Regions from separate parts of the Rhizobium sp. BK312 genome, predicted to be linked through region 1. Evidence: riboswitches for the same ligand, from Rfam matches in the RefSeq annotation. Region 1 holds a riboswitch; each other region holds the start of a gene.
The links. A riboswitch is a leader RNA that binds a small molecule or an ion and turns the genes downstream of it on or off. The one in region 1 is predicted to bind cobalamin.
Positions count from the first base shown of each region.

Region 2: it holds a riboswitch for cobalamin, as region 1 does, so the genes downstream of both, nrdH (glutaredoxin-like protein NrdH) here and FHT85_RS09510 (aromatic ring-hydroxylating oxygenase subunit alpha) in region 1, are expected to answer to the same signal.
Region 3: it holds a riboswitch for cobalamin, as region 1 does, so the genes downstream of both, cobU (bifunctional adenosylcobinamide kinase/adenosylcobinamide-phosphate guanylyltransferase) here and FHT85_RS09510 (aromatic ring-hydroxylating oxygenase subunit alpha) in region 1, are expected to answer to the same signal.
Region 4: it holds a riboswitch for cobalamin, as region 1 does, so the genes downstream of both, FHT85_RS13705 (ABC transporter substrate-binding protein) here and FHT85_RS09510 (aromatic ring-hydroxylating oxygenase subunit alpha) in region 1, are expected to answer to the same signal.

Region 1 is NZ_JACHZP010000003.1:192,727-200,640, reverse strand. It holds gene FHT85_RS09530 (transporter) at 77-1,078, shown strand; gene FHT85_RS09525 (BA14K family protein) at 1,148-1,618, opposite strand; gene FHT85_RS09520 (GH25 family lysozyme) at 1,866-2,876, shown strand; gene FHT85_RS09515 (hybrid-cluster NAD(P)-dependent oxidoreductase) at 2,986-4,074, opposite strand; gene FHT85_RS09510 (aromatic ring-hydroxylating oxygenase subunit alpha) at 4,077-5,321, opposite strand; cobalamin riboswitch at 5,418-5,622, opposite strand; gene FHT85_RS09505 (DUF6656 family protein) at 5,972-6,589, shown strand; gene FHT85_RS09500 (L-threonylcarbamoyladenylate synthase) at 6,649-7,623, shown strand; gene FHT85_RS09495 (FAD-binding oxidoreductase) at 7,657-7,914, shown strand, end outside.
Region 2 is NZ_JACHZP010000007.1:281,694-289,607, forward strand. It holds gene nrdE (class 1b ribonucleoside-diphosphate reductase subunit alpha) at 1-683, opposite strand, end outside; gene nrdI (class Ib ribonucleoside-diphosphate reductase assembly flavoprotein NrdI) at 770-1,165, opposite strand; gene nrdH (glutaredoxin-like protein NrdH) at 1,177-1,398, opposite strand; cobalamin riboswitch at 1,646-1,864, opposite strand; gene FHT85_RS21165 (FUSC family protein) at 1,986-3,083, opposite strand; gene FHT85_RS21170 (DUF1269 domain-containing protein) at 3,308-3,850, opposite strand; gene FHT85_RS21175 (hypothetical protein) at 3,905-4,195, opposite strand; gene FHT85_RS21180 (hypothetical protein) at 4,477-4,743, shown strand; gene FHT85_RS21185 (pyridoxamine 5'-phosphate oxidase family protein) at 4,806-5,285, shown strand; gene FHT85_RS21190 (hypothetical protein) at 5,360-5,584, opposite strand; gene FHT85_RS21195 (hypothetical protein) at 5,814-5,981, opposite strand; gene FHT85_RS21200 (putative nucleotide-diphospho-sugar transferase) at 6,326-6,931, shown strand; gene FHT85_RS21205 (phytanoyl-CoA dioxygenase family protein) at 6,960-7,889, opposite strand.
Region 3 is NZ_JACHZP010000001.1:302,250-310,163, forward strand. It holds gene cobN (cobaltochelatase subunit CobN) at 1-2,328, opposite strand, end outside; gene cobW (cobalamin biosynthesis protein CobW) at 2,338-3,387, opposite strand; gene cobU (bifunctional adenosylcobinamide kinase/adenosylcobinamide-phosphate guanylyltransferase) at 3,393-3,917, opposite strand; cobalamin riboswitch at 4,058-4,457, opposite strand; gene FHT85_RS01495 (chloride channel protein) at 4,638-6,434, shown strand; gene FHT85_RS01500 (cobyric acid synthase) at 6,431-7,885, opposite strand.
Region 4 is NZ_JACHZP010000004.1:310,758-318,671, forward strand. It holds gene FHT85_RS13690 (PepSY-associated TM helix domain-containing protein) at 1-86, opposite strand, end outside; gene FHT85_RS13695 (hypothetical protein) at 313-717, opposite strand; gene FHT85_RS13700 (GGDEF domain-containing protein) at 882-2,027, shown strand; cobalamin riboswitch at 2,109-2,365, shown strand; gene FHT85_RS13705 (ABC transporter substrate-binding protein) at 2,530-3,546, shown strand; gene FHT85_RS13710 (FecCD family ABC transporter permease) at 3,550-4,587, shown strand; gene FHT85_RS13715 (ABC transporter ATP-binding protein) at 4,584-5,348, shown strand; gene FHT85_RS13720 (DUF882 domain-containing protein) at 5,440-6,774, opposite strand; gene FHT85_RS13725 (LuxR C-terminal-related transcriptional regulator) at 7,211-7,914, shown strand, end outside.

The sequences.
Region 1 (7,914 bases):
CGGAGCTCGGACTTGCATAAACAACCGTCATGAATGAAGACTATGGCAACTGTTCAGACAAAGCGAACGATGCCCCATGAACACGCTCACGTCAGTCAATATCATACCCGGTTTTATCTGGGCATACCGTCTCCGTTCCGGTGCAGCAAAGCCGGAGCGTCTGCCCGACGATACCCATCGCTCGACTCTCTTCAGCGATGACGGTTTTCTCTGGCTGCATCTCAATCTCGTCGATGCGCGCGTGCCCGCCTTTCTCGAGGATGCACCCGGATTGAACGAAGCCGCCCGCATCGCTCTGACCACGCATGAGACCCATGCGACCATTACGGTCGACGAGCAGATGCTTTTCGGCACGTTGGTCGATTTCCAGCGAGACTTCGCCCACAATACGCACGATATCGGCTGGCTGCATTTCGCCCTCACCGATCGCATGCTGATCACTACCCGGCTGCAGCCGCTGCGCAGCCTCGACCGGACCCGTGTGCTGATCGAGAAGAATGCTGCGCGATTTTCAGGCCCGATCGATATCTTCGAGCTGATCGTCGTCGAGTTCCAACGAACCCTGATCTCCGTCGTCATCGAGATCAGCGAAGAGTTGAATGCCATCGAGGATTTCGTGCATGGCAATACGACACACGACGAGCGCGCCAAGCTTCCGCCCATCCGCCGGACCATCGTGCGTCTGCATCGCCATCTGCGCACCGTCCTCTCGCTGATGCGCCATGCCGCCGCCTCGGACGATGAGGAAATGCCGCTCGGCTTCGAGGATGTCGCGGGCCGGCTGACCGGGCGGCTGGAAGCGGTCGAACACGACGTCTATGCGCTGCAGGACCGGGCGAGGCTGTTGCACGAAGAAATCGATTCCAAGCTCGCCTCCGAGATCAATCGGCATCTCTATATCCTGTCGATCATGACAGCATTTCTGCTGCCGCCGACGCTGGTGACCGGCTTCTTCGGCATGAATACATCGGGCCTGCCGCTGGCGGGCGGCGCAAGCGGCACCGGATATGCGGTTGGGTTCATCATCGCCTCCATGCTGCTGGCATGGTGGCTGCTCAAACGGGTCAATATTCTCTGACGTCAAAGCATGAAAAAGCCGCCCGGCGGGAAACCGGACGGCTGGCATTGGCAGTTCTGAAAGCGCCGCTTAGAAATACGGCGAGTAGCACTGACGGCGCGGGCCGGAGTTCGGCTGGAACGTATTGTCGTAAGCGCGGTAGGAACGATAGCGTCCCTCGCACCATTCGACATGACGCGGATTGATGCCGGCGCTCGGGGCCGGAGCCGGTTCGTAATAGCGCGGCTGGCTGGCAATCGCACCGCCGATCAGCGCGCCTGCGCCGAAGGCTGCCAGCGGAAACCAATAGCCGTCATGATAGCGATAACCATGACGATAGCCACCGCGATAACCGCGGTAGCCGCCATACCAGCCGCGGCGATAGTAACCACCATGACGCCACTGCACCTGTTCGACATTATCAGGCGCGGCCTGGGTGGGCGCGGACTGTTTTACGACCGGTGCGGCAGGCATCTGCATAGCGAAAGACGGTGTGAAGCTCGTCAGGGCGACTGCAGCCGTTAAGGCGACTGTCGCGATTTTTGCACGGAAACCAAGCATTTTCATCTCCATTCCCTGGTTCGGCTTGATACTCAAGCCTGTAGGCGTTTCATGTCGGGAATGCTTCCCGAGCAAGGTTTCGCTGCCTGCTTCGTCGCATATCCGAATAGACGACAAGAAACGCGGCAGCGCGTTGTTTAGTTCCTCAAATCCCTACCGATTTAAGGAGTTACGAGGGGCTCCACGACGAATTTATAGTGATTGCTTTCTTAACCCAAGATTAACCAGCAATCCTTACTATTATTTCATGAAAGGATACCGAAAGAGTAACCTCCTCATTTACAGCTTGCTGACGATCCTGGCCCTGATGGGGCCGGTCTCCAAGCCTTCGGCCGGTGAGAGCCAGCCCTGGGGCGACCCGAAAAACGCCCTGATTGTCGATGCTTACGAGCTGAACACCATCGACTGGGCCGCATTCCTGCAGGACAAGCGGATTGCCGGTTTCATCTCAAAGGCGTCCGACGGACTTCCTGAAAGCTTCAGTTGCACCGGCGACCATGGCGGCGATACCGTGGCCCATTGCAGGACGATGTGGCGCAAATACGCCGTCAGCCGCGAACTGTTTCAAACGCGCCGCATGCTGGCAAAATCGAATGGCCTGTTATGGGGCGCCTATCATCTGGGGCGGCCCGGCAATCCGATCGACCAGGCCAATCATTTTCTCGATTATGCCGATCCGCAACCCGATGAGCTGATGGTGCTCGACATCGACGGCATGGATGCGACGCAATTCATGTCGCTCGACGATGCGCAGATCTATGTCGCCCACATCAAGGTCAGAACCGGCCGCTACCCCATCCTTTACGTCAATCACAACACGGCGCGATACATAGCCGACCACCGGGGCACCTATCCGCTGCTGTCGCGACTGCCCTTGTGGTATGCGCGCTACAAGCCTGATGTCAAAGGCACTTTCCCGCTCGGCAATTGGGACAACTATGCCATGTGGCAGTTTGCTTCGTCGGACAATTGTTCGGCGAAAAGCTGCCCCTATCGGGTCCCGGGCACGCTTACCGATATCGACGTCAACGTCGTGCCGATGACGAAGGTTCAGCTCGCTAGGATCTGGCCGCAGGGCGATCTCCTGCCGGCGAAACCGCTGCCCGCACCGGACTTGACGATCGCGCTCGCACAAATGTGCAGCGGGCCGCGGCAGATGCTCGTTTCCCTCATGCTCGAGATCGACCCCGTCGTCACGGCCTCGACCCCGCAAACCAAGCCGGTCGAGATCAACGAGCTAAACTACCAGGATTTCTAAAGCGTGATGCCGAAAAGTGTGGGCGGTTTTCGAACGACATCATGCTCTACTTCTTTGGCGCTAGAGCGGATTCAGATTTTAGGTCGAATAGACCTAAAATCATCCGGCTCTAGGCCTCGATCTGCACATCCGTCTTCGGGCGCGAGCAGCAGGCGAGGATGTAACCCTCGTCGATCTCATCATCGAGGATGCCGCCATTGTGGCTCATCTCGACTTCGCCCGAAAGCTTCATGACCCGGCATGTGCCGCAGAGGCCGGATTCGCAGGCTGCACCGATGCGCACGCCGGCGCCCCGCGCCGCCTGAAGCACGGTCTGGCCCGCCGCACAGGCCACATCCTTGCCCGCCATCGTGAAGCGGATCGTGGTCGCCGCCTCGCCGGAAGCATCGTCGGAGACTTCCGCAAGCGGTGTCGCCGCATTCGCTGGCTGGAAGCTTTCCTGATGGTAGCGTGACATGTCGAAGCCATGCGCTTCCAGCATGGAGCGCACGGCATCCATGAAGACTTCCGGGCCGCAGCAGAAAATGGTGCGATCCATGAAATCAGGCGCCAGCAGGCCGATCTTCGCCTTGTCGATGCGGCCCTTCAGCCCCGACCAGAGATCGGTGCGGCCGCAGCCTTCGACGATGAAGCCGAGATCGAGGTTCGGCATGAAGCGGGCGAGATATTCGAGCTCGGAGCGGAAGATGATGTCCGTCGGGCTGCGCGAGCAATTGACGAAAGTAATGTCAGACAATGGTGCTATGTCCGACATATACCGCGTCATCGACATCATCGGCGTGATGCCGGAGCCGGCCGAGACGAAGAGATATTTCTCGCCCGGATGACGGATGTGGCTGAAATCGCCGAGCGGGCCGAAAGCCTTGATGCGCATACCCGGCTTCAGGTTCTCGAACATCCAGCGCGTGCCGATGCTATCTTTCTGCGCCTTCACCGTCACGGCGACCGAGAAGGGCCGCGACGGCGTGGACGACAGCGTATAGGTGCGCATGACCGGCTCCGGAGCCGCCGGCAGCTCCAGCGTCACGAACTGGCCCGGCAGATAGCGGAACCAGTTGTCCTTATCGGACCCGAAGGTGAAGGTCATCACATCGGGCGCTTCGGGCGTGACTGAGAGACATTCGAGCAGATGCTGCCTGTCGCTCCAAGGCTGCATTTGGTCGAGATGGCGATGCGGAAGGGAGACGGCCATGTTCATGCTCAGGCAACCGCCGACAGCTTGGCCTGGTCGCCTTGCAGCCGGTTGATCATGAAAGTCGTGTACCATTCGACGAACTGCATGACGCCGCCTTCATGGATTTCCGAATAGGGACCGGGCTCATAGGCAGGCGAGCGGATGCCGAAGGCATTTTCCTCGACGATCCGGCGGTCCTGATCGTTGGTTTCGGTCCAGACGTGCGTCAGTTCCTCGAGATTGTAGTCGACGCCTTCGACCGCATCCTTGTGAACGAGCCACTTCGTGGTGACGGCGGTTTCCTCGGCGCTGATCGGCAGGACACGGAAGGAAATCGCGTGGTCGCCGAGCATGTGGTTCCATGTCGTCGGATAGTGGAAGAGCAGCATGGTGCCGATGCCGTTGATCGTCACGTCGGGCGAGAGCGGCCGCCTGACGGCATTCTGGCCGGACATGGTGTAGCTTTCGGCGCCTTCGATCAGCGGCATGCGGGCGGTGCGGAACTGTCCGTCAGGAGAGATCTTGAATTCGCTCGGCAGGCCTGCGGCTTCGCAGCGCGCCCAGTGCTCGGTGATGACGGGATCGCTCATCGCGCCCTGCACGCCGGTAACCGTCGGAGCTTCCGGGAAGGTGCGGCAGAGTTCGGGGTGATTGGCCGCACAGTGATAGCACTCGCGGTTGTTTTCCCAGACGAGCTTCCAGTTGCCCTTTTCGATGATCGTGCTCTGGAAGGCGACCTTGGCTTCGCTGATGCGATGCGGGGCCATGTAGGGCTCGACCGTGGCGCGAACCGGCGCGAAATCGGGAGCGTTCTGCGCGAGGCAGATGAAGATGTAGCCGCCGACACTTTCGCAGTGAACCGGCTTCAGCGAATACTGGCTCTTGTCGAAATCCTCGGCCATCTGTCGGGCAAAGAGTAGCGAGCCGTCGAGTTCGTAGGTCCATTGGTGATACGGGCAGACGAGCTTTGCCGACGATCCGCGCTCGGTCGTGCAGACGCGCGAGCCGCGGTGACGGCAGCTATTGTGGAAGGCGCGGATGACCTGATCGCGGCCACGGACGATGACGACGGGATAATCACCGATCTGGACGGTGAAGTAATTGCCCGCACGCGGCACTTCGCAATCATGGCCGATGAACAGCCAGTCGCGATAGTAGATCGTCTCCATGTCGAGCTTGAAGTATTCCGGATCAGTGTAGAAGGGTTGCTCCAGGCTGAAACCCGTCCGGTGGTTCTTCAGTTGCCGCAGAACTTTGCTGCCGATATCCATTTGCCTATCCTTGCGCAATACCGGAAGACGAGCAGAGGACATGCAAGGCCGTTGGGAACGGCCGAAAGCAATCCCCCGACCGCCCGCCGCGGTCAGTAAACCATATGTGCCCAAGGCTGGTTTCCGGGCTCTGGAGCGGCCCTGTTGCCAGGACCCCATGGCACCTTCCCAGACCAATCGGCCCAGTGGCTTTATCCGCCATGCCTCACTCCACCACCGTTGCGGGGGCAGCGCCGGATTTTGACCGGCTTCCCAATTCTCCGTCTCCCTAGCAGACGGCACCTTGAGATTGATATCATCATAGCTCTCGGCCGCGTCTGCCGCTGCGCTGCAATGCGACATCGGCTTCGAATTTGACGACAGGTGAAACCGGACGATAGGACGGTTGCATAGCGTGAGAATATTGACAGGCAATTCAATTACTTGGGCGCTTGCATCGGAGATGGTCAAAGCATCGCATATCCATTCCGCCAATGACGCTTTATCCTGATTGCGACAGGTCAGCGAATGGCCGGCAATCAGGGGAACAATTGGGCGGCAGAAAGCGCCAACGGAGCCGCTATCGGGGCGCCTTCAATCCGGCACGATCAAGCTCGGCTCAAGCTCCGTGGTTCATCATATCGCCAAAGAGTTTTATAGCGAGATCCGGCATGGCCAAACTCAGATATTTCGACGCTGGGAAGCCCGCCGAGCCCGAACCGGCGCAGCCGGTATCGACGACGGGGTACACCGAATTCCTGCGCACCGGCCGTATCAACCGCAACAGGCCGCATTGGCTGGCGGAAGAGCGGGAATACCTCACCCACGAACAGGTGGCCGAACATACGGCGCTGAAGCTCAGGGACGCCGGCGAGAAGACCCACGACCGGCTCAACAATTTCCATAGGTCCATCCGCTTCCCGAAGCTCATCTTTCATCACACGCTGAAGGACACGCCGCATCTCGGCTATTGCCACGTGACCGCGGCGCGGACGCAGTTCGCGCATTATGAGGACGTGAACTGGGCTTTCTATATCGCCAACTTCTTCGCCCGGATCGGCCAGGAAGAGAACTTCTTCGAAGACATCAGCCTCAAATATTCGCGGATGTATTTCGCCGTCGCGATCCATCCGGACAAGGACACGGAAGACAAGAAGCTGACGATCAATCGCGACGTCAGAGGCAACGGCGTGCTGTTCCACACCCACGATCCGCAGATCGCCATCCGCAATGTTCTTCTCCTCGGCGCCCGCAACGAGCAGCTCCGCGACATCATTCGCCAGCTTTGACGATTGATCCGAAAACTCGAAGAGCATAAGAAACGGCCTGAACTGCAAGCAGGCAGGCCATGGCACGACACATAGACATTCTCGAACATCCGCAAATGGCAATAGAAGTGGCGACGGCGACCCTTGCCGAGGGTCTGCCGATCGGGCTGCCGACGGAGACGGTCTACGGGCTTGCCGCCGATGCCACTAATCCCGCCGCCATTACCCGGATCTACGAGACGAAGGGCCGGCCGCGCTTCAATCCGTTGATTTGCCATATGAGCGATCTCGCCATGGCCGAGCGCTATGCGATCTTCGACCCCATCTCGCGCAAGCTCGCGGAAGCCTTCTGGCCCGGGCCGCTGACGCTGGTGCTGCCGCTCCAGCCCGATAGCGGCATTCATCCGCTGGCAACCGCCGGCCTCGACACGGTCGGCATCCGCGTGCCCCAGGGCTTTGCCGGCGAGCTGATCCGCGCCTTTGATCGGCCGCTTGCAGCACCGAGCGCCAATACCTCGGGCAAGATCAGCGCCACCAGCGCCGATCATGTGGACGACGATCTCGGAGAGCGGATCACGCTCATCCTCGACGCCGGGGCTTCGGTCGTCGGCGTGGAGTCGACCATCGTCAAGGTTGAGGATGGCGAGATGCGCCTGCTGCGGCCCGGCGGGCTGGCGGCAAGCGAGATCGAGCGGGTGGCCGGCAAGGCACTGAAGCGCAAGAAGAAGGCTTCCGCTGCCATCGAGGCGCCAGGCATGCTTGCTTCGCATTATGCGCCGGGAGCGGCGGTGCGGCTCGACGCCACCGAGGTTTCCGCAAGCGAGGCCCTGATTCGCTTCGGCACGCCAAACATTCCCGGCAGTGAGAACGCCGTTGCCGTGCTGGATCTGAGCGCCAGCGGCGATCTTTCGGAAGCTGCCGCAAACCTTTTCGACTTCATGAAGCGCGCCGATGCCACCGGTGCAACGACAATTGCCTTTTCGCATATTCCCGACGAGGGCCTCGGCGAGGCTATCAACGACCGGCTGCGCCGCGCGGCCGCGCCCAGAGACTAAACCGGCCCGACACCATCAGGCAAAGGAAACGCCATGAGCAGCTCCGCCTCCTCTTCCGACCTCCTCGATCGCTTCGCCGCCATCGTCGGCGAAAAACATGCCTTGCGGGACCCGGCGGAAATTGCGCCGCATCTGGTGGAAAACCGCGGGCTCTATCACGGCGCCTCGCCCATGCTACTGAAGCCTGGCTCGGTGGAAGAAGTTTCGGCCATCCTCAAGCTTGCCAGCGAAACCGGCACGGCCATCGTACCCCAGACCGGCAATACCGGTCTTGTCGGCGGACAGACACCG
Region 2 (7,914 bases), on a different contig from region 1:
TCCAGCAGCTTCATGACGGGAATGATGCCGGACGACTGGTTCTCGATGTGCTTGATCGGCGCACCGGCCTCACGGATGTTGGTGAGCGATAGCGCCACGCCTCCGCCGCGTTTCGAAAGCTGCAGAGCCGAGTTAATGGCGCGGCCAATCGATTCCATGTTGTCTTCGACACGCAGCAGGAAACACGAAACCAGCTCTCCGCGCTGCTTCTTGCCGGCATTGAGGAAGGTCGGCGTTGCCGGCTGGAACCGGCCGGAGATGATCTCGTCGACCAGATCGCGGGCAAGTTGCTCGCTGCCCTGCGCCAGCGTCAGCGCGACCATGCAGATGCGGTCTTCATAACGCTCGAGATAACGTTTTCCATCGAAGGTCTTCAGCGTGTAGCTGGTGTAGTATTTGAAGGCGCCGAGGAAAGTCGGGAAACGGAACTTCTTCGCATAGGCGTGATCGAAGAGATCGCGCACGAAATTGAAGGAATATTGATCCAGCACCTCCTGTTCGTAGTAGCCTTCCGTCACCAGGTAATCGAGCTTTTCCCTCAGGTTATGGAAGAAGACCGTGTTCTGATTGACGTGCTGGAGAAAGTACTGCTTGGCCGCCATGCGATCCTTGTCGAGCTGGATTTTTCCGTGCTCGTCATAGAGGTTCAGCATGGCGTTCAGTGCGTGATAATCCAAGGCCATTTCCGCGGCCTTGGCTGGCCGATCATTCGTGGGAGCAGAAAAAGTGCTCTGCGTTTTTTCGCCCGAATCCCGCGACAAAGAAGAGCTTAGCGTGTCCAAAATCGTTCCAATCCGTGTCTGACATTGGCGACATCCTCATCCGTGCCCAGAAGTTCGAACCGATAGAGATACGGCACCTGGCATCTGGCAGAGATGATGTCGCCGGCGATCCCATAGGTCGCGCCGAAGTTGCTGTTGCCCGCGGCGATGACTCCGCGGATGTTCGAACGGTTGCCCGCATCGTTGAGGAAGCGGATCACCTGCTTGGGCACGGCCCCCTTTCCGCCTTCGCCGCAATAGGTCGGGACGATCAGAACGTAGGGCGAGGTCGCACGAAACTCGTCGCCCGCGACAAGCGGGATACGAGCAGCCGGCAATGCGAGCTTGACAACGAAGCGATGGGTATTTTCCGATCGGCTGGAGAAATAGACGATCTCGCCCACCGCCCGGATCCTTAAGCGAGGGTGCTGATCATGTCGGGACGGAAGCCGGCCCAATGCAGTTCCCCGGCGACAACAACCGGAACCTGACGATAGCCGAGACCTTGCACCAGCTCATAGGCGGCGGCATCGGTCGATACGTCGACGATGGTGTAGTCGATGCCTTGGCGATCAAGCGCGCGGGTGGTTGCCGTGCACTGGACGCAGGCGGGTTTGCTGTAGACGGTAATGCTCATGAGGTATCCTCGTATGGATGGGCACAGAAAATCGCTCGAGCATCGGATGATGCCCGCTCGGCGGGTGAAAAGTGGAGGCAAGCCTAGCCGGCGGCCGGACGCATTTCAGCGGCCGTCATTCGCGCGGGCGACTATGAATACTCAAGAACATGGATTCACCCCGAAGTTATTCATGCGGGGTCTTCAAGGAAGCGATGACGGCGATCCTGCCGCATGAACCATCGCTCGCCAGTCGGACACCCCGCCCGTGGACGTTATTGCTCAAGGCAGGTCTCCTGGCTCGCGGGTCATAACATTCGTCCTGCCTTCCCAAGACACAAGGCCTCAGTGACGTCATCAAACGAATGCTCGCCGCTCACAGTTGCGGGGGCAGCTCCGGCTTGGCAATCATCATGCTCGCCGACCGGATTCCCATCTTAGCCTCCAATCCTTGCGAATCAGAAGAACCTCGAACACTATATATAGTATCCTCGGTTAAAATTGCGTCAACTGCTTCGACAGCCTCAATCGGATTTCCATGTTGATGGATGTCGACCATCGCACCCAACGCAGAGACTTGGGACTGGCCAAAAACAGGCTGGAGCCTTTCAATTGACGTTGCTTTCGCGGATGCGGTCGGCGAGATCGAGAAAATTCTGGCGCATGCGTCGCAATGTGAAATCGAGACCGAACAACCGGCCCGTTTCGCTAAATCCCATCGACTGGGCAGCCTCCGAAGTCTGAAGAGTGCTAAACGCGGCGTCGAAAGCCGCGTCGCCTGCCGAAAGCACATCCGGATCGATTTCACCACCGGCACGCAACGCCCGGCCGCATGTCTCCGCAAAGCGGGCCTGTGCCTCCAGCATTCCGCCTGCCTGCGGCCCGATCGCTTCGACAATCGCCGGCGGGAAAGGTGTTTCCACGATGTGGCTGAGATAGGTCATGTCGTTGCGGATGCGCCAGAGCGAACGGGGAATGGCCTCCGAAATTCCCTGTCGTGTCAGCCAGAAAGCGCGCTCGCGCTGCGCGTCGGTCAAAAGCGCTTCCGTCGCCATCAAGGACTGACGCAGGGCGATATTTGCCTCGGTGGCCGATACAGGCTCGCCCTTTTCGACCCCGACTGCAAGCCTTCGCAAGATCTGCGCCATGACATCGAGTGCCGACCCGAAGCGATCCAAAACCATAGTCCGCGAGCGCGTCGGCAGGATGAACAGGCTGGCGAGCACGCCGACGACACCGCCCAGGGTAATTTCGGCAATGCGATCGATCACGAAAATCTCGACGGGAACGGCGGCGGAATGTGTCAGCATGACGATCGCGGCCGTCAGTCCGGCATTGCGCAGACGAGGCACGCGCACCGCCGCGAAACTTGAAACGCCGACGACGCAGATCAGGGCAATGCCAATCGCAAGCGGCTCCTGCGGCGTGACGAATACCGCAACACCTCCGAGCACGGCGCCTGCGACTGTCGCAACCAGCCGGTCGAAAGCCGCTCCAGCGGTCGCGCCCACCGACGCCTGCATGACGATCAGTACCGTGAAGACGGCCCAATAGCCCTGCTGGAGATGGAGATGCTGTGAAATGGCGTAGGTGATCGTGCACGCGATCATGACCCTTAGCGCCTGCAGCGCCGCGCGTTTGGTCTGAATCAGCGATGTTTTGGGTTTTGACGGCAGCTGGCTTTGACGAATTACAGGATCGGTCATCGCGCAAGTTTTCGCCTGGAAACGTGTGCTGACAATGGCCGTCCGGGGCTTGCCCTCTCCCTGCTGCCGCTAGTGAATGACCGCATGACCTACAATGGCAGTATTTGCGCGATTAGGGAAGGCGCGCAGGCAATGGCGAGCGCGCCGTTCAATCCCTGAGCCCCGTGCTTCCCGGACGAAAGCACAGCCGCCGCCGCCGATAGGAGTAGAGATCGGATTTACGTTCAGACGGTGGCGGAAGCTTCAGGCGCCGGTGAGGTCTCGTCGACAAGCACCTGGCGCAGCCGCGCCTCCTGCTCGGGCGATAGCGAGGTGCGTAGCAATCGCGCATGTTCGCCCTTGAATTCGGCAAGCACCTTTTCCGGCTGAACCTTGCGGATCAGGAGGAAAAGCGCGGAACTCTTCGCCGGAATGGTTTCGGCCAGACGCTTCATGAGATCGTCGTCGATACCGTAATCGGCCATCGATCCGGCAAGAGCGCCGGAGCCGGCACCGATTGCGCCGCCGACGACGAGCCCAGCAAGAGGATTGAGGAAAAGCAGACCAACGAGCGAACCCCAGAGAGCGCCCGAAAGACCACCGCTTGCGGCGCCTGCCGCCGTCAGATTGACACTCTGCTTGAGACGAACCTTGCCGGATTCATCACGAACGGCGATGACGGCATCCTCCAGATCGATCAGATATTCTTTTTCGAGCTGAACGAGGCGGTTCAGGACAGCGTCCGCTTTGTCGGCATCATCGAAACCAAGCACAATAAGTTCTGACATCGAAATCCTCCGGGAGTTCCTGTTGTCGAAACGAGAAGTGAGGCGTGGAGCCCCTTAGTGAACAGCCGTGCTGACCAATCGGTAAGGATGAGTAGCATTGAACTGCGAGATCATTGCGACAGCCTGTTGCAAAAGCCGTTCGGCATTTTCCGGATCGTCGCGGGCAAGCTCGTCTGCATTGACGCGGATTGCTTCCGCCATGTTGGTGGACAGGATGGCGAATTGCTTGTTGCCTTCGACGAGGGCCTCGCGTGCATTGCCTTCCAATGTCTTCGCAACATCGATGAGAATTTCCTCGCGCTCTTCGACGCTGAGTTCCTCGATGCTTTTTGTTCTTCCTTCCATTTTGGTCACTCCTAACAGACGTGATTGTGACCGAGCTCATAAAGCCTCGGCTGCCACTCACTTAGGAAGACGCAAATTCGGGTTCAAGGTTCCATTCCGCCCAACCCTCTGGCTTCCATCGACAAAGGAAATCGGTGTTTGCCTTGCGAGTACGGAACAATGAGCGCGCCGCGCGGTTTGACCGACATGGCCGGTCGCCCCCGCACCACGGAAGGCTCTCTGCCGCGCCATTTTCAAAAATGACGCGAGACTTCGCGGACCAGACGAACAGGATGAGCGAAATGACAGACATGCGACGCGACAATGGCAACGCGAAGACCGAGCATGACGCCACCCGCAATCGCGCCGGATCGGTTCCCGCCGACCAGACCAAAGGTGAGATCGATGCGGCGTCGGAACACGTCAAAGAGCGCGCTCCTGACGACATGCCCAATATCGAAGCGGAAAAAGAAGCTGTCCGCCAGCATGGCGACGCCTTCGTCGTAAAGAACGACCTTGACGATGCGGACCAGCGTGAGGCTGCACCGGGCACTCGCGAGCAGCCATAGGCCCCTCATCGGATGATCTCAGCTCAACTCCCTCTCTTTGCAATCGAAACCAGGAGACAGCTATGACCGATATCGACGAGAACGCACGCGTTTGGGAACTGGTCGACAAGATCGGCTTTTGCATGCTGACCACGCAAATATCCGGAAGCCTGCGCGCACGGCCGATGGCCGCTCATCCCGAACCGATCGAAAATGCGATTTATTTCCTGACGGATGTCGCGGGCCACAAGGATGAGGAGATCGCGCGCTGGCCGAATGTCTGCCTCGCCTTCGCCGACACCCGGGGTCAAAAATATGTCTCGATATCCGGGACGGCTGAAGTCGGCAACGACCGCGAACGCGTCAGGGATCTCTGGTCTACAGGCGCCAGGGCATGGTGGGACAGTGCCGACGATCCCTCGATCCGCGTTTTGAAGGTAACGCCTGTTTTCGCCGAATACTGGGATAGCCCCGGCAGCATCATGAGCTACATCAAGATGGCGGCGGCTGCGGTCTCGAATTCGAGACCTGACATGGGTGACAACGCGAAGGTCGAGCTTTAGGAATATTAGAGCCTGCGGCCATGCCGCATATAGGCGGCGGCATGGCTAGCATCAGGCCTTGAAAACGCCAATTGCTACTCTTCCCATTCCTCGTCGTCGGCGGAAAGCAGCTCCACCAGCGCAGCCACCTTACCGGCCGGCAGATGGCGGCCCTCGCCGATCAAAGCCTCATCGCTGTTGACCCAAGCCCATGCCTCGGACAGGTCCGTCGGCGTTGCGCTTGTCGCAACGATATCGGCGATAAGGGTCTCGTCGACAGGGCCGAGTACGGCGGTGACGTCTTGCGAGGTCAATGTCATGTCCCGCTCCTCTTCCTGTTTGTCAGACCATGAACATCCTTGAAATATAGAAACGCGAGGATGAACTTCCACCCGCAACCAAGCTGCGGGGACACAAAGTATTTCCGTTAAATAATTGAAGTATCTAGATAAACACCTTCATTTCCAGCAAAAGAAAATCTTGCCGAGATGAACTGTGTCCAGGCTCAACGGCTTTCTACGAAAAGCAAGGGGAGCGGTCTTGAACTGCTCAGAATGTTGGGCCGGCTGCGCCGCTCTTCAGCGTGAAATAAGCAAAGGCTGCTACGAAAAACGCAATGATGGCCAGTATCGCCAACAAACGCTTGAGCCAGGGAGGCGTTTGTTTCGGCGGTTTCGGCTTCGGACGACGTTCAAACTTGATGACATTATCGGACATGACAATCGATTAGCGAAGATCAAACGGTTTGCCAATCCGGTACGAACGCCAGCGATGTGACGTTTCCGCCATCGGCCAGCCAAAATGCCCATTCATCCAAACTCTCAATCTCGTCCGCAACGCTTTCAAGGTGGCGGATATCGATTGAAGCTTACAAACCCGAAGGTGCCTTCTTGAATATCCTCAATAAAATTCGCCCCTGGAGTCCGCAGCAGCGCGCATTGATTGTCCCCTTCCCAGCCAAACGGGATCTGGCCGAACGCACATCCAAGGCAACCAACGCCGACGGCCCGATTGTGGCATTTTTTACCGAGGGCAGTTTTTACGAACAGGAAAAAGAGCGTATGGCCCATTCGGCCGAGCGGATCGGGCTGAAGGTCTCTGCAACGGCAGTGCCCAGCGCCGGCAGCTGGGTATTGAATGCCGGGTTGAAACCAGGTTTCCTGCTTCAGGAAAGAGCAAGGCTGCGCGGCCCTTTGCTCTATGTCGACGTCGACGCCGTCTTCCACCGCAATCCCTGGCCGGAGCTTCGTAAGCTCGAATGCGACATTGCCGTCTATTATGAAGGCGATGAACGCCTTATCAGCGCGACCATTCTCATCAACGATACGCCTGGCGCGGCGCAACTCATCGAGCGCTGGCGGGAAGGATGTCTTGCCAAGCCCGACGTTTGGGATCAGGTCGTTCTGGAGGAAATCATCACCGAGGATGCGACAAGCGCGAAGCCGCAATTCAAGGTGGCGAAATTGCCTGCCTCCTTCTGCTGGATATTCGACCGGCTCGAAAATGGGTCTGTCGGCGAAGTCTTCATCGAGCAGCTACAGGCAAGCCGCGAGGCGACCAAGCGCAAACGCTGGTTTGGCCGCATCGGCAAACGGCTCAAGCGCCGTCGCGATCGGGTCGAGGAAATCGAACGCGTGCTAAAGGATGACAATTGGGGCACGCTTTGAACGAGCCTGCAACAGGATCAAATCTGAATCACAGCATGTCCCCGAGCGTCCAGTGGTTGCTCCATCGGGCATCGATCTCATCCTCGACGTTCTGATAGCGAATGTCGGTGGAAAGGCGCAATCTGTGCTGCCTGTCCTGATTGGTGGTCGAGGCGTGGATCATGAATGGTGAATGGAGCATGACGTCGCCTGCCTCATAGTCGGCGACCAGCCAGCGCGTATCGAAGCGTTCCGCCATGTCGGGCAGATCCTTCGAGACCCAGCCACCCTCCGTCATGTTTCGATTATAGGCGCTAACGCGTTCCTCAGGACTGAGATCCTTGTTCTTTTCGCTGAACTCACGTTCCATTCGGGCACCGATGACATGCGATCCTTCCAAATAGGTCAGCCCGCCCATTTCGACGGGGATATCGCCGATCGGTATCCAGGCGGTGACGATCCGGCTGGTGCCGCCGCGAAGATAGACCAGATCGTAGTGGGCCGGTGTCGCCGTCGTCGTTCCCGGCCGGACGTGGCGCATGATCTTGCGCTTATGCAGATAAGAGATGCCCGAGAGGAATTCGTCCATGAAGCGCGAAAGGCGCGGCTGGGCGCAAAAGCCCTCATAGGCGACCGAGCGCACGAGCGACATCAGGCAACGATCGACATCCCGGCCTTCCGGCGCTAAAGCCGAGGATATGCCATCCCTCGGGTCCGTTCCCGCCTCGATCAGCCCTGTCTTCGCCATGTGACCGAAGACCCAGCCGCGAAAATCGATCACGTCCTTGCGCGGCAGAAACCCCTTGAGCCACACATAGCCGTTCTCCTCGTAAAGCCGGCGGATTGCCTCGACACCGATGCTCGGATCGGTCGGGGTGAGATAACCGAGCCGATGGGACGCAGTGGAGAGAGCCTTTCCATTGGCAACAAGGTTGAGTGCACTCTTGTCGGAGAGAATGCTCTGCATGGGAATCGACATTTCACTCGCCTATGGTTTGAATTGA
Region 3 (7,914 bases), on a different contig from region 1:
CACTCTCGCGAGCGCCACCGTCAGATCCGTTAACAGCCGCCCGGAAGGCGAAACGCCGAAGATGTGCAGACCATCGCGGATCTGCATCTCCTTGAGGTCGCAGAGGTAGGCATCAAGCTTGCGCAAGGCCTCGTCTTCGCCCTCGCTTTTGGCGATGCCGGCATCGTGATCCAGTCCGATATCGGCGACGAGATCGAGGATCTGCTTGCGCAGCAGTCGGATGCGACGCGGGTCGCCGCCCGAAGCCTCGTAATATTCGTCGACCAGCGCCTCGAGATCCTTCAGCGGACCGTAGCTTTCGGCGCGTGTCAGCGGCGGCGTCAGATGGTCGATGATGACTGCGCTCGTGCGGCGCTTGGCCTGTGTGCCCTCGCCGGGATCGTTGACGATGAAAGGATAGAGGTTCGGCAGCGGTCCGAGGATCGCTTCCGGATAGCAGCTTTCCGACAGTGCCAGCGCCTTGCCCGGCAGCCATTCGAGATTGCCGTGCTTGCCCATGTGGATGACGGCATGGGCATCGAAGGAGCGACGTAGGAAGGCATAGAAGGCGAGATAGCCGTGTGGCGGCACGAGATCGGGAGAGTGGTAACTCTCCTTCGGATCGATGTTGTAGCCGCGCGCCGGCTGGATGCCCACAAGCACGTCTCCAAAGCGGGCGAACGGCAAGGCAAAACCGTTATCGAGCGCGTAAGGATCGGCCTCAGGCTTTCCCCAACGCACCGTAATTTCATCCTGAATCTGTTTGGGAAGCGACGAGAAGAAATCCTTGTAGTCGCTAAAGGAAAGCCTCTCGCGAACCACGCGGCCATCACGCCCCGAATTTGTCGGGCCTTCCGCTAAGTGCCGCATCAGCGCATCGCCGTCGGCAGGCAGATCGGCAACATTATAGCCCGCCATCTGCATCGCCTTCAGCACCTCGATCGTGCCGGCGGGTGTGTCGAGCCCGACTCCATTGCCGAGCCGTCCATCGCGATTGGGATAGTTCGCCATAACAAGCGCAACACGGCGATCACCGGGCGGCGTGTTGCGCAACCGCGCCCAATTGGCCGCGAGCCGCGCCGTATAGCGCATGCGATCCTCGAGCGGTTCGCTGGCGACGATATTGGCCTCGACCCTCTCGTCATAGCGGGCGGCCGCCTTGAAGGACACGGCTCGGGCGAGAACGCGCCCATCCACTTCGGGCAATGCGACATTCATGCCGAGATCGCGCGCCGAAAGCCCCTGCGAGGATGCCTCCCACGCCTCCTTCGATGAAGCCGAGAAGATGGCCTGCAGAACCACGGCGTCGCCCGTTTCCAGTACCGTCGCCTGACGATCCGCGCCCGGCGCCGAAACGGCAAAGCCGGTGGCGTTGATGACCACGCCCGGTTTCAGCTCGGTAAAGACGCTTTCGAGAATGCCGACGGACACGGCGTCCTTCAGGCTATAGGCAAAGACCGGCAACGGCCGCATGCCCTCGGCAATGAGGGCCTCTATCATGGCCTCGACGGGTCTGGTTTCACCGCTCTGAACCAGCGCGCGGTAGAAAGAAACGGCAACCGTCGGGGGGTCGAATCCTGCAGGGGTCACCACCTGTTCGAAAGCGATGTCGGCGTCCGACGACTGCTTCAAAGGAGAGTCTTGCCCCTCATCCGCCCTCCGGGCACCTTCTCCCCGCAAGCGGGGCGAAGGGGGAGCCGTGGCCTCGATATGCCCCCTCTCCCCGTCAATACGGGGAGAGGGCTGGGGTGAGGGCCAAGCTCTCCATTCGATTTCGAGCCCCCTCCACTCCTCGACGCCGATCACGCCCCTGCCCGGCCACCAAATGCCGGCCTTCATCAAGGGCACGGCGGGTATCGGTTTTTCCGTGCCCGAAAGCATCGCCTCGGCGTAAGCGAGAAACGCCCGGGAATTCGCCTCCCCACCCTCGATCAGATAGGACCAGAGCGCGTTGAGATCATCGAGCGCAACGTTGGAGAATGGCGTCAGCCCGGGATCCGGCTTCGAATCCCCCGGCAACACCGCAATCAAGGCGCCCTGGCGCGCCGCGCAGGCATGCAGCGCTTCCAGAGCATAATGGAAGTAACTCGCCCCTCCCAGCGCCCGCACGATGATGAGCTTCGCATGCCGCGCTGTCCTGTCGACATAGGTATCGACGGACATCGGATGCTTGAGGCTCATCAGGCTTGCAAGCCGAAGGGAACGGTCGCCCTCACCATGCGCCGCGGCAATCGCCGCAAGCTCGGTATCGGCAGCCGACAGAAAGAGGATATCGCCGGGCGACTGCCCAAGGTCGATCGCCTCTTCGCCGTCGCTGATCGTTCCCTTCTGTGCCAGGAGGAGATGCATGGATTTCCCTTAGGCCAGCGCCTCAATCGCCTTGCGCACGATCGTCTCGTCCATCTCGTGCAGACCGATCACCACGAGCCGGGTCGCGCGGGCTTCGCCCGGTGTCCAGGCGCGATCGAAATAGGTGTCGACGCGGCTGCCGACGGCCTGCACCTGCAGGCGCATGGGTTTGCCGGGAACATCGACGAAGCCCTTGAGACGCAGCACGTCATGCTCGGCAATCACGCCCTTCAGCGCATCGACGAAGGCTGCCGGATCGGCGATCGGGCCAAGTTCGACGACGAAGCTGTCGAATTCGTCGTGGTCGTGCGGCGTGCCGTCCTCATGCTCCAGCTCGTGATGGGATTTGCGGTTGACGATATCGTCTTCCGTGCCGATTCCGAGGCCAAGCAGGATGGCGGCCGGCACATCGCCGTTCTTCGCTTCGATGATCGTCGGCTTGCGGCTGGTGCGTGAGGCAACTTCGGCGCGGACACGGCCGAGACCGTCGATATCGATCAGGTCGGTCTTGTTGAGCACGATCAGATCTGCGCAGGTCAGTTGGTCCTCAAAAAGCTCCTCGATGGGGCTTTCGTGGTCGAGCGAATCATCCTCGACGCGGGCAGCCTCGACGGCGTCGTGGTCGTCGGCGAAACGGCCGGCGGCGACGGCGGCGCTATCGACGACGGTGATGACGCCGTCGACGGTGACGTGGGTGCGGATGTCGGGCCAGTTGAAGGCAGCGACCAGCGGCTGCGGCAGAGCAAGGCCTGACGTTTCGATGACGATGTGGTCGGGGCGCGCATCTCGCTCCAGAAGCTTCGTCATGGTTGGAATAAAGTCGTCGGCCACGGTGCAGCAGATGCAGCCGTTGGTCAGCTCGATGATATCATCCTCAGTGCAGTTCTCCGCGCCGCAGCCCTTCAGCACGTCGCCGTCGACGCCGAGATCGCCGAATTCGTTGATGATCAGCGCGATCTTCTTACCGCCGGCATTCTGCAGGAGGTTGCGGATCATCGTCGTCTTGCCGGCTCCGAGGAAGCCGGTGATGACGGTGGCGGGAATCTTTTCCTGGTTCATATGCATCAACCCTTCATTTTCAGCGGCAGGCCCGCTGCGATAAAATAGACTTCGGCACTTGCCGCTGCGACCATTTGGTGCAGACGGCCGGCATGATCGCGAAATTCGCGCGCCATGCGATTTTCTGGCACGATTCCCAAGCCCACTTCGTTGGAGACGAGAACAAGCCTTGATCGCGCAGTCGGCAGAAATGCGGTCAGGGCGGCAAACTCCGCCGCCATGTCACGCTCGGCCATCATCAGATTGGTGACCCATAGCGTCAGGCAGTCGACAAGCACTGCCCGCCCCTCGGCGTCAATGGCGGCAAGCTGCCCGACAAGATCGATCGGCTCCTCATGCGTTTGCCAAAGGTCGCCGCGGTCGGCACGATGCTTCGCGATGCGCTCGCGCATCTCGTCGTCCCATGCCTGCCCTGTCGCCACATAGTGACGTTCAAGACCCGTGTCCGAAACCAGGGATTCGGCAAACCTGGATTTGCCGGAACGCGCGCCCCCAAGGACGAAGACTGCTCGGGAAGTCGAAGACGACATACGCTATGCCCGCTCCCACGCGGAAGCGAGGGTCGGCAGCACATCGCTGGAACCGGAAAACGGGCGCCGACACGCCGAAAACTCGTCTTGCGCCATGACAACCTCCGTGCTGGCAGCGGAACTGACGTTCCATAATAGGCTTTGTGCCTGGCACGCATGGCAGGTCTCCTGGCTCGCGGATAAGGCGCCGCGACGGGGGCGGACCGAAACCGGTCGCCCCCAATCGTGCACAAGCGGATCTTTCTCGCCTTCCCGGCAGTCCATCATGAAAAGGCGGACGATTCGTAGAATTGGAGGCGTCCAGCCCCGGTTGATCATGATGCCACGCCAGTGGCTTTTTCGACTTGAGCCTGTCCCGCCCCGTTCGCCCCATGCGAACCATCGATGGAATAGGTTTCAAACCGAACGAAAGACCCTGACCGCTCTACAGTCGCGGGGTCGGCTGTGATGAGAACGCCCGGATTGGGTCCGTCCCTCCACATTCCCTTTTCATCCCATGCGGCAGATCGCCGCTCGGGAACCATTCGTTATGCCGGCAATGATTAGGCTTTCACTTACGTCAAGTCAATCAAGGGCATGGATGCGACCTGCGCCGTCCCGATTGCGAAATCGGCTGAAAATTCCCATGAAACCAGCGGCTTTTTTGCCGTATTTCTTTGATGTTAGGAGTTTATAGAGGGTAAGCTCTCACATTCGAGTAAAACGTATCGTCCGTTTCCCATGCTGCAGAAATTCCAACCGCGACGCCTCGGCGTCTTCTCGGCCCTATTCGATCTCGGTCGCTTCAGGGCATTGCTGCGCCGTGGCGAATTGGGACTTGTCTTCGCCGGGGCGCTGGTAGGCATTGTATCCGGCTGTGCGGTGACGGCGATGAGCTATATCTCGCGCAAACTTCACAGCGTCATCTATGGCATAACCGACTACGAACGCTTGAGTTCGGCGGCGATGGCAATTCGGGACAAATCGGTAGTGTTCATCGCACCGATCGCAGGCGGCATCATTCTCGGCATCCTGCTCTACATATTGTCCCGCACGCGCAAAAAGCCGATGGTCGACCCGATCGAAGCCAATGCGCTGCACGGCGGTCGCATGTCGCTCACCGACAGTATCATCGTTGCCGTGCAGAACCTGATCTCGAATGGATTCGGCGCGTCTGTCGGGCTTGAAGCAGGTTACACACAGATTGCCGCCGGCATTGCCTCCAAATTCGGCTACAAGATGCAGATGCGCCGCGCGGATCTGCGCATGCTCGTCGGCTGCGGCGCGGCCGGCGCCATCGCCGCAGCATTCAATGCGCCGCTCACCGGCGCCTTCTACGCCTTCGAGCTGATCATCGGCAGCTATTCGATCGTGACCCTGACACCTGTCGTCGTTTCGGCGCTGATCTCGACCATGATCGCAAGACTGCTTGCCGGCGACGACTTCGCCATCGATATCGATCATTTCGGGGCGATCGTTCCGGCGGATTATCTTCCGGCCATTCTGCTCGGTGCCTTCTGCGCCGGTATCGGCATCCTGATCATGCAGGGCGTCGCATGGGTCGAGGAACTGGCGCGCAAAAGCTCGATCGCGCCGCCTTTCCGCCCTGCACTTGGCGGCTTGGTGGTGGGAACACTGGCGTTGATCTCGCCGCAGGTTCTATCTGCCGGCCATGGCGCCCTGCATCTCAATCTTTCGACCGATGTGACGCTGAGCGCACTTGTCGGCGTCTTCATCCTGAAGTCCCTGGCATCAGCGGTCTCGATCGGCTCCGGCTTCAGAGGCGGTCTCTTCTTTGCGTCGCTGTTCATGGGCGCGCTGCTCGGCAAGATCTTCGCCTATTGCGCACCCTATTTCGATCACGCCACACTGACGCCGGCCGTCTACGCAGTCGTCGGCATGAGCTCGCTTGCCGTCGCGATCATTGGCGGGCCGCTTACCATGACCTTCCTGGCGCTCGAAATCACCGGAGATTTTCCGATCACCGCCCTGGTTCTAGCGGCGGTCATCACCTCCTCGCTGGTGGTGCGCACGACCTTCGGCTACTCCTTCGCCACATGGCGCTTCCATTTGCGCGGCGAGAGCATCCGCAGCGCTCACGATGTCGGCTGGATCCGCAACCTGACCGTCGCCCGCATGATGCGCCCCGATGTGCATACGGCCAGCATCGACATGAGCATCGAGGAATTTCGCAGGAATTTCCCGATCGGCTCGGCGCAGCGGGTCATCCTGATCGACAAGAACGAAAAATATTCCGGATTGGTTCTCGTACCCGACGTCTATGCGAGCCCCGTCGAAAAGGATGACGAGGAACACGGTCTTTCCGATTTCATCCAGCTGCGCAATGAATTTTTGCAGCCGCAAATGAACGCCAAGCAGGCAGCAGCCATGTTCGAGCAGACGAAGAGCGAAGCGCTCGTCGTCGTCAACGACCTCATCGAACGCAAGGTCATCGGCCTGCTGACGGAGAGCTATACGCTGCGTCGCTACAGCGAAGAACTCGACCGCCGCCGCCGGGAAGTCTCCGGGGAACTCTAGGCGACCAGACCGTCGAGCCAGGCGGGATCGAGTACGCTTTCCAGCTCTGCCGCAACTTCGTCCAGAGCCGCGTCGACGTTGGCGCGATAGTTCATGCGCTCGCCGGAGAGGCCGAAGCTTGCCAGCAGCTTTGCCCTATAGCTGTCACTGCTGAAAAGGCCATGCAGATATGTGCCCATGATGCGACCATCCGGCGATACGGCTCCATCAGGCCGCCCGTCGATCATGGCCGATGGCCGCTCGCAGTCCCGGCCCCGCGTCACGCCGAGATGGATTTCATAGCCCGATAACGGCACATCATACTCTTTGGAGACGGCAGTGCTGTTGCGCAGGGTCTTTTCCGGCGCCATCTCCGTCTCGATATCCAATAGGCCCAATCCGGGCGTCTCGGTCACCGATCCTTCGATGCCAAGTGGATCATGGACCATGTGGCCGAGCATCTGATAGCCGCCGCAAATGCCGATGACGCGGCCGCCGCGGCGAACATGCGCGGCTATATCGCGGTCCCATCCCTGCTCGCGCAGATCAAGGAGATCACCGATCGTAGACTTCGAACCCGGCAGCACCACGAGCGCTGCATCGGCAGGCAAGCGCTCTCCAGCGCGGACGAACACCAAATCGACATCCGGTTCGGCCCGCAGCGGATCGAGGTCGTCGAAATTGGCGATGCGCGACAGCACGGGTACGGCGACTTTGAGCGCGCCGGAAGGACCTCGAGCAAGTCGCTCCAATACGACCGAATCCTCCGCCGGCAGGCGCGCCGCCGCCTTCAGCCAGGGGACGACACCATGGCAGTGCCACCCCGTAAAGCTACCAATTGCCTCGATACCCTCAGCGAAGAGGGAGACATCGCCACGGAACTTGTTGATCAGATAGCCGCGGATCATCCGCCGATCTTCCTCCGGCAAGATATGGTACGTGCCGACCAGCGACGCGATCACGCCGCCGCGGTCTATGTCGCCGACCAGCACGACGGGGACATTAGCGCGTGTCGCAAAGCCCATATTGGCGATGTCGCCGCGCCGCAAATTGATCTCGGCGGGCGAGCCTGCCCCCTCGACGATGACGAGATCGGTCCCCGCCCGCATCGTGGCGAAGCTCTCAAGCACCGCACCGAGCAATTGCGGCTTGAGCGCCTGATAGTCCCTGCCCTTGGCCTGCCCCCAAACCTTGCCCTGCACGATGATCTGGCTGCCGGTTTCCGATTGCGGCTTCAACAGCACCGGATTCATATGTACCGATGAGGGAACGCGTGACGCCAGCGACTGCAGCCATTGGGCGCGTCCGATTTCGCCGCCATCTTCGGCAACGGCGGCATTGTTCGACATGTTCTGTGGCTTGAACGGGCGCACTCTCACGCCCCGGTTTGCGAACAGCCGGCACAAGCCCGCGACCAATACCGTTTTTCCGACATCGGATCCGGTTCCCTGCAGCATTATCGCTCTCGTCATTCCTCACCACCTTGATATGCTACAGCCAC
Region 4 (7,914 bases), on a different contig from region 1:
AAAAAATGCCAGCGCCAGATCGCGCGATAGAGCGAGATATTGTGGGTTGCTGCGGCCGCAGGCTCTGCAGCGGTAAAGGTAGACATGAAATCCTCCGAAGATCGGCGGGCTGCCGCAAGGGGCGATCTGAGGAGGGGGCGGCGAGACGGTTCGCCGTTTGGCGCGGCCTGCTTTCCCTGAGCAGCCGACCAATCGGCCTGCTTCGTTCGGCAAGATGCAGCTGTGAACACCAATCCTCAGATGTCGCGACGTGATGGTCGCGCAAGCGGCAGCGTTGACGGCGGGCATCGCGACGAAAGCCGCAATGCCGGTTCAGCCAACGATGTCGGGGAGGGGTGGTGCTCTCGGGCCTGTATTCGGCGGATAAAGCTGGCGGTGGAACGCCTCCGATCGTGCGACGACCGTCTCTCCACGCGGAGAGGCAAGGCGCCCACAAATGTCGGTAGGAGGCCCCGGCAGCATCGCGGCGGACGCAATCCGGCATGCCTCGCATCCGGGTGCGTAGGCTTTCCCATGCACCTTGCCGTCGGCATCCTTGTAGGTGATGCAAAGGACGGGCAGGGAGCCATCCGGAAGCCGGTACTGGGCAAGCTCGATCGGGGATATTTCGTCCGCGGTTGCGACGATCGGTTGATGGGCGAAGCCGACGAGCAACAGCGCAACGGCGCAAAGAATGCGCGCGCTCCACTGAAATGTTCGCGAAATCGTCTTCCGCATGCTTGTCCCCACCACCGCATTCGCGGATAAGGTTTCAGTCATAGGGCAGGCCTATCACAAGCGCAATGCGTCAATTCGTGCCGCGATGCCGCCGCAGTGCCGATCGATGAGAAGCATATAAACTATTTTTAGAGATCGCATGGTATCTCGTAAGGACTTCGACCATGCCGCCGCAGCTCATCTATCGCGGCGCGTTGCGAAGACTGGGAATCGCCATGGAAGTCGAAACACATCTGATCTCGCTAATACGTGTCCTCGGCCAGGTGGCGATTATTGTCTATGCCTATTCCTGGGTCATCCGTATCGTCGAGCGCGGCGCTTTGAAATCCGTGGCCGTCGGGCTGTTGTTCGGGCTGGTCGGCATCCTGTCCATGGGCGATCCCATCCAATGGATGCCAGGTGTGATCCAGGATGGCCGGTCGATCCTCCTTGTCCTTACGCCAATCTATGGCGGCCTTTTGGGAACCATTGTCGCTGCGGCGATGATGGCGCTGTTTCGGTACATGGTGGGCGGCATGGGCGCGGTGGTCGGCGTGGCCGGCATCGTGATCGTTGCAATCGCCGGCTATGTACTCACTCTGCTGCCGCGGCAATGGACCGGCACGGGATGGCGGCGATCGGCTCTGTTCGGTCTGGCGACCTGTTCATCCATTGTGGTTGTTTTCCTTTTTCCGTGGGCGGTTGCGCGCGCCCTTCTTATCTCGGCAACACTTCCGGTAACGATCGTCAATATCCTCGGTGTCATGCTGTTGTCGGATCTCTTGCAGCGGGAGCAATATCGCATTGGCATCCAGCGCGCGCTGGAGAATGAAGCGAGCCTCGATCCGCTGACAAGGCTTCCCAACCGCCGGGTGCTGCAGCGCGAAGGCGATCGATGCAGCAAGGAAGCGGGCATGCGGCGTATCCCCTTCTCGATCATCATGCTCGATATCGATCACTTCAAGAAGATCAACGACAGCTGGGGCCATTCCTTCGGTGACACCGTTCTGGCGCGATTGGCCGACGTCATCAGGCAAACCGTGCGCAAGACCGACATTGCCGCTCGTTATGGCGGTGAGGAGATCGTCGTGCTGCTGCCCAACACCGATACGCGGGCTGCGGCTGCCGTCGCGGAGAAAATTCGCAAGGACATCGAGGACACAACCCTGATGTTCGAGCAGGAGGCCGTCCATGTCACGGTCAGCATCGGCATCGCCTGCTCCCTCGAACCGACGACGGATTTCAAACATGTGCTTGAGGCCGCCGACAAGGCGCTTTATCGCGCGAAGGCGGGCGGGAGAAATCGCGTGGAACTGGCGGAGGCCGTATAGGCTCGCCGCCTTTCCTTCTCATGGGCATGGCGTGCTCTGTCTCATTTCTATCCAAGCGTCCTTGACGGAACGGGGCAGTCCGGAATAACTGGACGTGACGGTTCCCCAAGGAAGACTCCGCGGGGATTAATAGGGAACACGGTGAGGATGACCCAAGCGGGACCTAGACCGTGGCTGCCCCCGCAACTGTAAGCGGATTGCCGATCATCCGGGAATGACCAGCCTGCTGGTTCCTTCCTGAGGCTTTGAGCCACGCCACTGCAAGCATGCTTGCGGGAAGGCCGATGATCGTCAGATATCCGCAAGCCAGGAGACCTGCCGTCGATCACGATCCAATCAGCCGGGCGGGGATGCTCGGAAAGGACAGAGAATGATTGACCTGCGCCTTCGACATTATCCGACACCTATCGGCCTTGATTGGGATCTCCGCAGCCGGCGGCCGTCTTTCTCAGCGCGATCGCGCTGACGCCGCCCCGTTTCCTTAATCCTATCGAGACCTTTCATGCGCCATTTTTTGACGACCATTGCATTTGCACTTGGGCTGACCGGTTTTGCCGGCTCCGGTTTTGCCGCCACCCAATATCCTCTCACCATCGATAATTGCGGTCAGAAGGTCACTTTTGAAAAGGCTCCGGCCAAGATCGTTTCGATCGGCCAGGGCATGACTGAAATCCTCTTTTCGCTCGGCCTTGCCGACAAGATTGCCGGAACGGCGGTCTGGGTCGGCCCGGTTCTGCCGCAATATGCCGAGGTCAACAGCAAGATCCCGCGGCTTGCCGATAACGATCCGAGCTTCGAATCCGTCGTTGGCAAGGCCCCGGATCTCGTCGCTGCCGAATTCGAATGGCATGTCGGCGCGCAGGGTTCCGTCGGCACACGCCAGCAATTTTCGGAACTCGGGATCAACACCTATGTTGCTCCGACCGATTGTGTCGCCAAGGTCAATACCGATGGCGGCGATGGTGTGCGCAAGGAGCTTTTCACGATGGATCTGGTCTATCAGGAAATCGTCGAGCTCTCGCAGATCTTCGACGTTAGGGATCGTGGCGATGCCCTGATCGCGGATCTGAAAAAGCGCGAGGCGGATGCAGTCGCTTCGATTGCCGCTGCCAAGGCCAAGGATCTTCCGATCGTGTTCTGGTTCTCCAGCAAGGAGGTCAATGGCGATGCCTATATCGCCGGCAAGAACAGCGCGCCGGCCTATATCCTGAAGACGCTCGGCGCCAGAAACGTGGTGACGACGGAAGAAGAATGGCCGATGGTCGGGTGGGAAACCATTTCGCAGGCCAACCCGGCCGTGATCGTCATAGCCACCATGGACCGCCGCCGCTATGCGGCCGACGATCCGAAGGTCAAAGTCGATTTCCTCGAAAAAGATCCAGTCACCAGCCAGCTCGACGCCGTTAAGAACAAGCATTTTGTCATGATGGATGCGCAGTCGATGAACCCGACCATCCGCACCATCGACGGCATTGAAGTATTGGCCAAGGGCATCAAGTCCTTCGGCCTGGCGCTGTAAGATATGGGTCTCGCCGCAAAACGCAGGACATGGTGGGCGCTCTTGGCGCTCGCCATGGCTGCCGTCATTCTTCTGACCTTCATGATCAGCCTCGCCGTATCGATCGGCGAGATTTCGATCCCGCTGTCGACCACAGTAAAGGCCGTTTCGAACCGGTTGTTCGGAACGAGCTTCGAACTCAGCCGGATCCATCAGGGGATCGTCTGGGACTATCGCCTGAGCCGCGCGCTCGTTGCTGCAAGCACCGGTGCGTCGCTTGCCTTGAGCGGGGTGGTCTTGCAGGCGTTGCTGCGCAATCCGCTCGCCGAACCCTTTGTGCTCGGGATTTCCGCCGGCGCCTCCACCGGGGCGGTCTGCATCATGATCCTCGGTCTTGGCTATGGCATTCTCGGCCTTTCCGGCGGCGCTTTCCTCGGCGCGGTTGCAGCCTTTCTTTTCGTCGGCCTGCTTGCCGCCGGGGTCGGCGGCACGAGCGAGCGCATCATTCTATGCGGCGTCGCCGGTTCGCAGCTTTTCAACGCGCTCACCTCCTATATCGTCACCACCTCGGCCAATGCGGAGCAGGCGAGGGGCGTCATGTTCTGGCTGCTCGGCTCCATGAGCGGCGTGCGCTGGCCGGACGTTTATCTTTCCGGGCCGGTCGCCATCATCGGCTTCGCCGTCTGCATGGCACATGTCCGCGTGCTCGATGCCTTCATCTTCGGCACGGATGCTGCCGCATCGCTTGGCATTGCGGTCAAGCGCGCCCAAGTCGTTCTGCTCGGCGTGACGGCTTTCATGACGGCAGCGGTCGTCAGCATCGTCGGCTCCATCGGCTTCGTCGGGCTCGTCATTCCGCATGCGGCCCGCTTCGTTGTCGGGCCGAGCCATGACCGGCTTTTGCCGGCAGCGGCTCTGGCCGGCGCCATCTTCATGGTCGCCGCCGATATCATCTCGCGGGTCATCATTCCCCAGCAGATTCTGCCGATCGGCGTCGTCACGGCCTTGTTCGGGGCTCCGGCCTTCGCCCTCATTCTCTATCACACCCGGAGGACGGCATGAGCATTGCTGTGGACATGGTAACCTTTGCAGCCGGCAATAGCCTCATCGTCAACGGCGTCAGCCTGACGGTGGAAAAAGGCAAGGTGCTCGGGCTCCTTGGGCCGAACGGCTCGGGAAAATCCAGCCTGCTCAGGCTGATCTGCCGGCTGCGGAAGGTCAAAAGCGGGGTCATCCGGCTCGGCGGTAGCGATATTGCCTCGATCTCGCGGAGCGATATTGCCCGCCGCATCGCGCTGGTCGAGCAGCAGGCGACGACCGATACGCAGGTCACAGTGATGAACGTCGTCCGTCTCGGCCGTACGCCGCATCGCGGTCCCCTATCGGCCTGGAGCGCTCACGACGATGCGGCGGTTTCCGATGCGCTTGCCCGTGTCGGTATGCAAGGCCGCGCCGGTCAGCCGTGGCAAACTTTATCGGGCGGTGAACGACAGCGCGTCCATATTGCGAGGGCGCTTGCCCAGACTCCAAGCGAACTTCTGCTTGACGAGCCGACGAACCATCTCGATATCCAACATCAGCTCGATATTCTCGGCCTGGTCTCCAAGCTCGATGTCACCTCCATCGTGGCGCTGCACGATCTCAATCTCGCGGCCATGTTTTGCGACAGCCTTGCTGTTTTGCAAAATGGCGAGGTCGTTGCGGCAGGCCCGCCTGAAGAGGTGCTGACGCAGGAGTTAATCGAGCGCGTTTTCGGCGTGCGCGCGCATGTGCAGAAATCTTCAGTGCACGGCCGCTGCAACATTCAATACATGGCGGGTTGAGTGGCATCTGTCGCGATCGCGAAATAAAATGGATTGCCCCGGTCTGAGCAATTCCGGGGCGCATCGTATTACTAGATGGTGCGAGTTCGCCTCAGCCTTCGAAGCCGAACCGCTCGACGTCGAAATCGTCGCCATCATAGCTGATGGCTCCGGCTTGGGCCTCCGCCATGTCGTCGTGCATCGGAATGGGCGCGCTGACGAGGCCTGGCAGCGTCATGTCGACGGCCATGCCTGGCGGACGCAAAGCCCAGGCGACGATCGCCCCTGTCGACATGTCTCCTACACCGGCTGAGACATCTTGCGCAGCCGCCGAGGGAAGGGCAGCGATCGGCTGCATCTTTGCCATGGCGCTCTCGGCCGTATTCTCCACATTGTCAGACACGACGAGCTTTCCAGCGTTGCTGCGTCCCACGACCAGGCTGGCGAGCACGGCAGCGGGAGCTGGTCTTTCCGGCGCGGTCGTGGGGATGACGACGATGCTGCTGGTAGGCCGCCACGCCGGCAGCGGAACGGCATAGGCCGCGAGGTCGGCAAAGGGTTGGGTCTTGCTTTCCTCGGCCACCCGCGTGCCAAGCTGAGCTTCCAGCCCATCCACGGCCCGGCTTCTGGGGGTTGGCAGCATGCTAGTCAAAAGGCTGCGGTCGGGTTCGACGTTGCGAGACGCTGTGAATGATCCGGCATCGTCGCTATCGTCATCAACGGCCGTGATTTTGCTCGCCATCTGGGAAGGGCGCTTTTTGGATTGTGCGACCGCTACGTCGTAACCCGGCAGTGGCCTGCCATCTGCCGGCACGTGAAGCGTCTGTCCATTGGGGAAAAGCCGCGCAAGCTCCTGGCGCGACATTCTCGGCCATGCGCGCACTCCGCCAACATCCAGATGCACGAAGGGCGAACCGGAATTGGGATAGAAGCCCACGCCGCCGATCTGCATCTGCATGGCGATTGCGCGCAAGCTCGCGAGCTTCACGCCGGGAATGAAAAAATCCATTGCTTTGCCGAGCGTGTGCTGGCTGTGCTTGGCAACGCCGGAGCTGCGCGAGCGGTTGCGCAGCATACTGTTGGTCGACGGAGAGCGGTAGGCCGAAACCACGTGAATGGCCTCCTTGGCGCCACTGCGGCGGTAAACCTCCCAGACGAGATCGAGCAATTCCGGATCGATCCTGGTCGGCTCGTTCTTTCGCCAGTCGCGCAAGAAGCGGTTGATTTGAGCAAGGCCGCGCGGGTCATATTTGCCGTTACGCTTGAAGACGATGGTCGACCTTTCCCCCGTATGCGTGAAGAAGAGCTTGAGTGCCCTGTCCTCGGCCGCCGCCGAACCGGCAAAGGCGCCGAGCATCAGCATCGCGATCAGCGCCACCCGGAAAGCGATGAACGAGAAAGTCGTGGCGAAAAATGCCGCCGGAATGGAAAAGATCACGTGATGCACGGATACGACTTTCGCCCTTGCTAAGAGAAACAGAAATCAGAGGCGCCGCGCCTGCGGCATCGCTATACCCTCCAATTATGGTCAACAAATCCCTAACGGACCGTTTAAAGGCGGAAGCGGAAAAATTTCGTTGGTCCGAGCATATTCGTGAGCGGTTGAGGTCGCTTTCTCCCTTGGCATGCCTTATTTCTGAAAGCTTCAGCTTTGCCGTTGCAATCTTGTCAGCGGTCAACCCTTGCCTGTAAGGCGGTTTCTTCCAAAAGATAGGTAAAACCGGCTTTGCAAACGTTTTCGCGTGGGTTGCAAACTGTCTGCCAAGACATCATCATCCCGCCCCATGAGTGGACAGAATCGATTTGCTCCCCCGTCGAGCGGGCAGCAAACAATCAAACGTAGCGACCTATTGCGGCAGCTCCGGCGCGCTGGGCTGCGCCGTTTGACGACCATTGTCGCACCTGCCGGCTACGGCAAGACCTCGCTTGCCGTCCAATGGTACGAGCTGCTGAAGGCGGATGGGGTCAAGCTCTGCTGGGTGTCGCTCGATTCCGAACACACCAATCAGGAAGCCTTTCTGCTTGCATTGATCGATGCCTTGCAGACGCTGCTTCATGAAGATGGTGCCGACGCCGGCAACCTTCCGGCTGCAGCATTGCTTTCGGTGCTGGCGACCCGCCTGCGCAAGATCGAAGGACCGCTCGTCGTCTTTCTCGACGATTATCATTTCGCGCAGACGGATGCGACCGAGGCGCTGATGGCGAAGATCCTCGCCGACCTCTCGCTCGAACATGTCAAGCTGGTGCTGGTCAGCCGCAGCCCACCACGCTTTCCGCTCTCGGCCTTGCGGCTGCGTGGTGAGTTCAAGCAGTTCGGCGTTGCCGAGCTTGGCTTCAGCGATGCCGAAGCAGGAGAGCTTTTTGCCGGGAAGGGCACTCATCTGACGGAGGAGCAGATCGGTTCCTTCAATCGCCGGACCGAAGGCTGGGCGGTCGCACTGCAGATGGTGAGCCTGCTCGTATCGGAATCGGATGAAAGCGACAGCATCCTTGCCTCTTTCGATGGCGGCGATACGGATATGGGCTCTTATCTATCGGAGCAGGTGTTCGAGCATCTACCCGAGGATATACGCCAGTTTCTCATCGA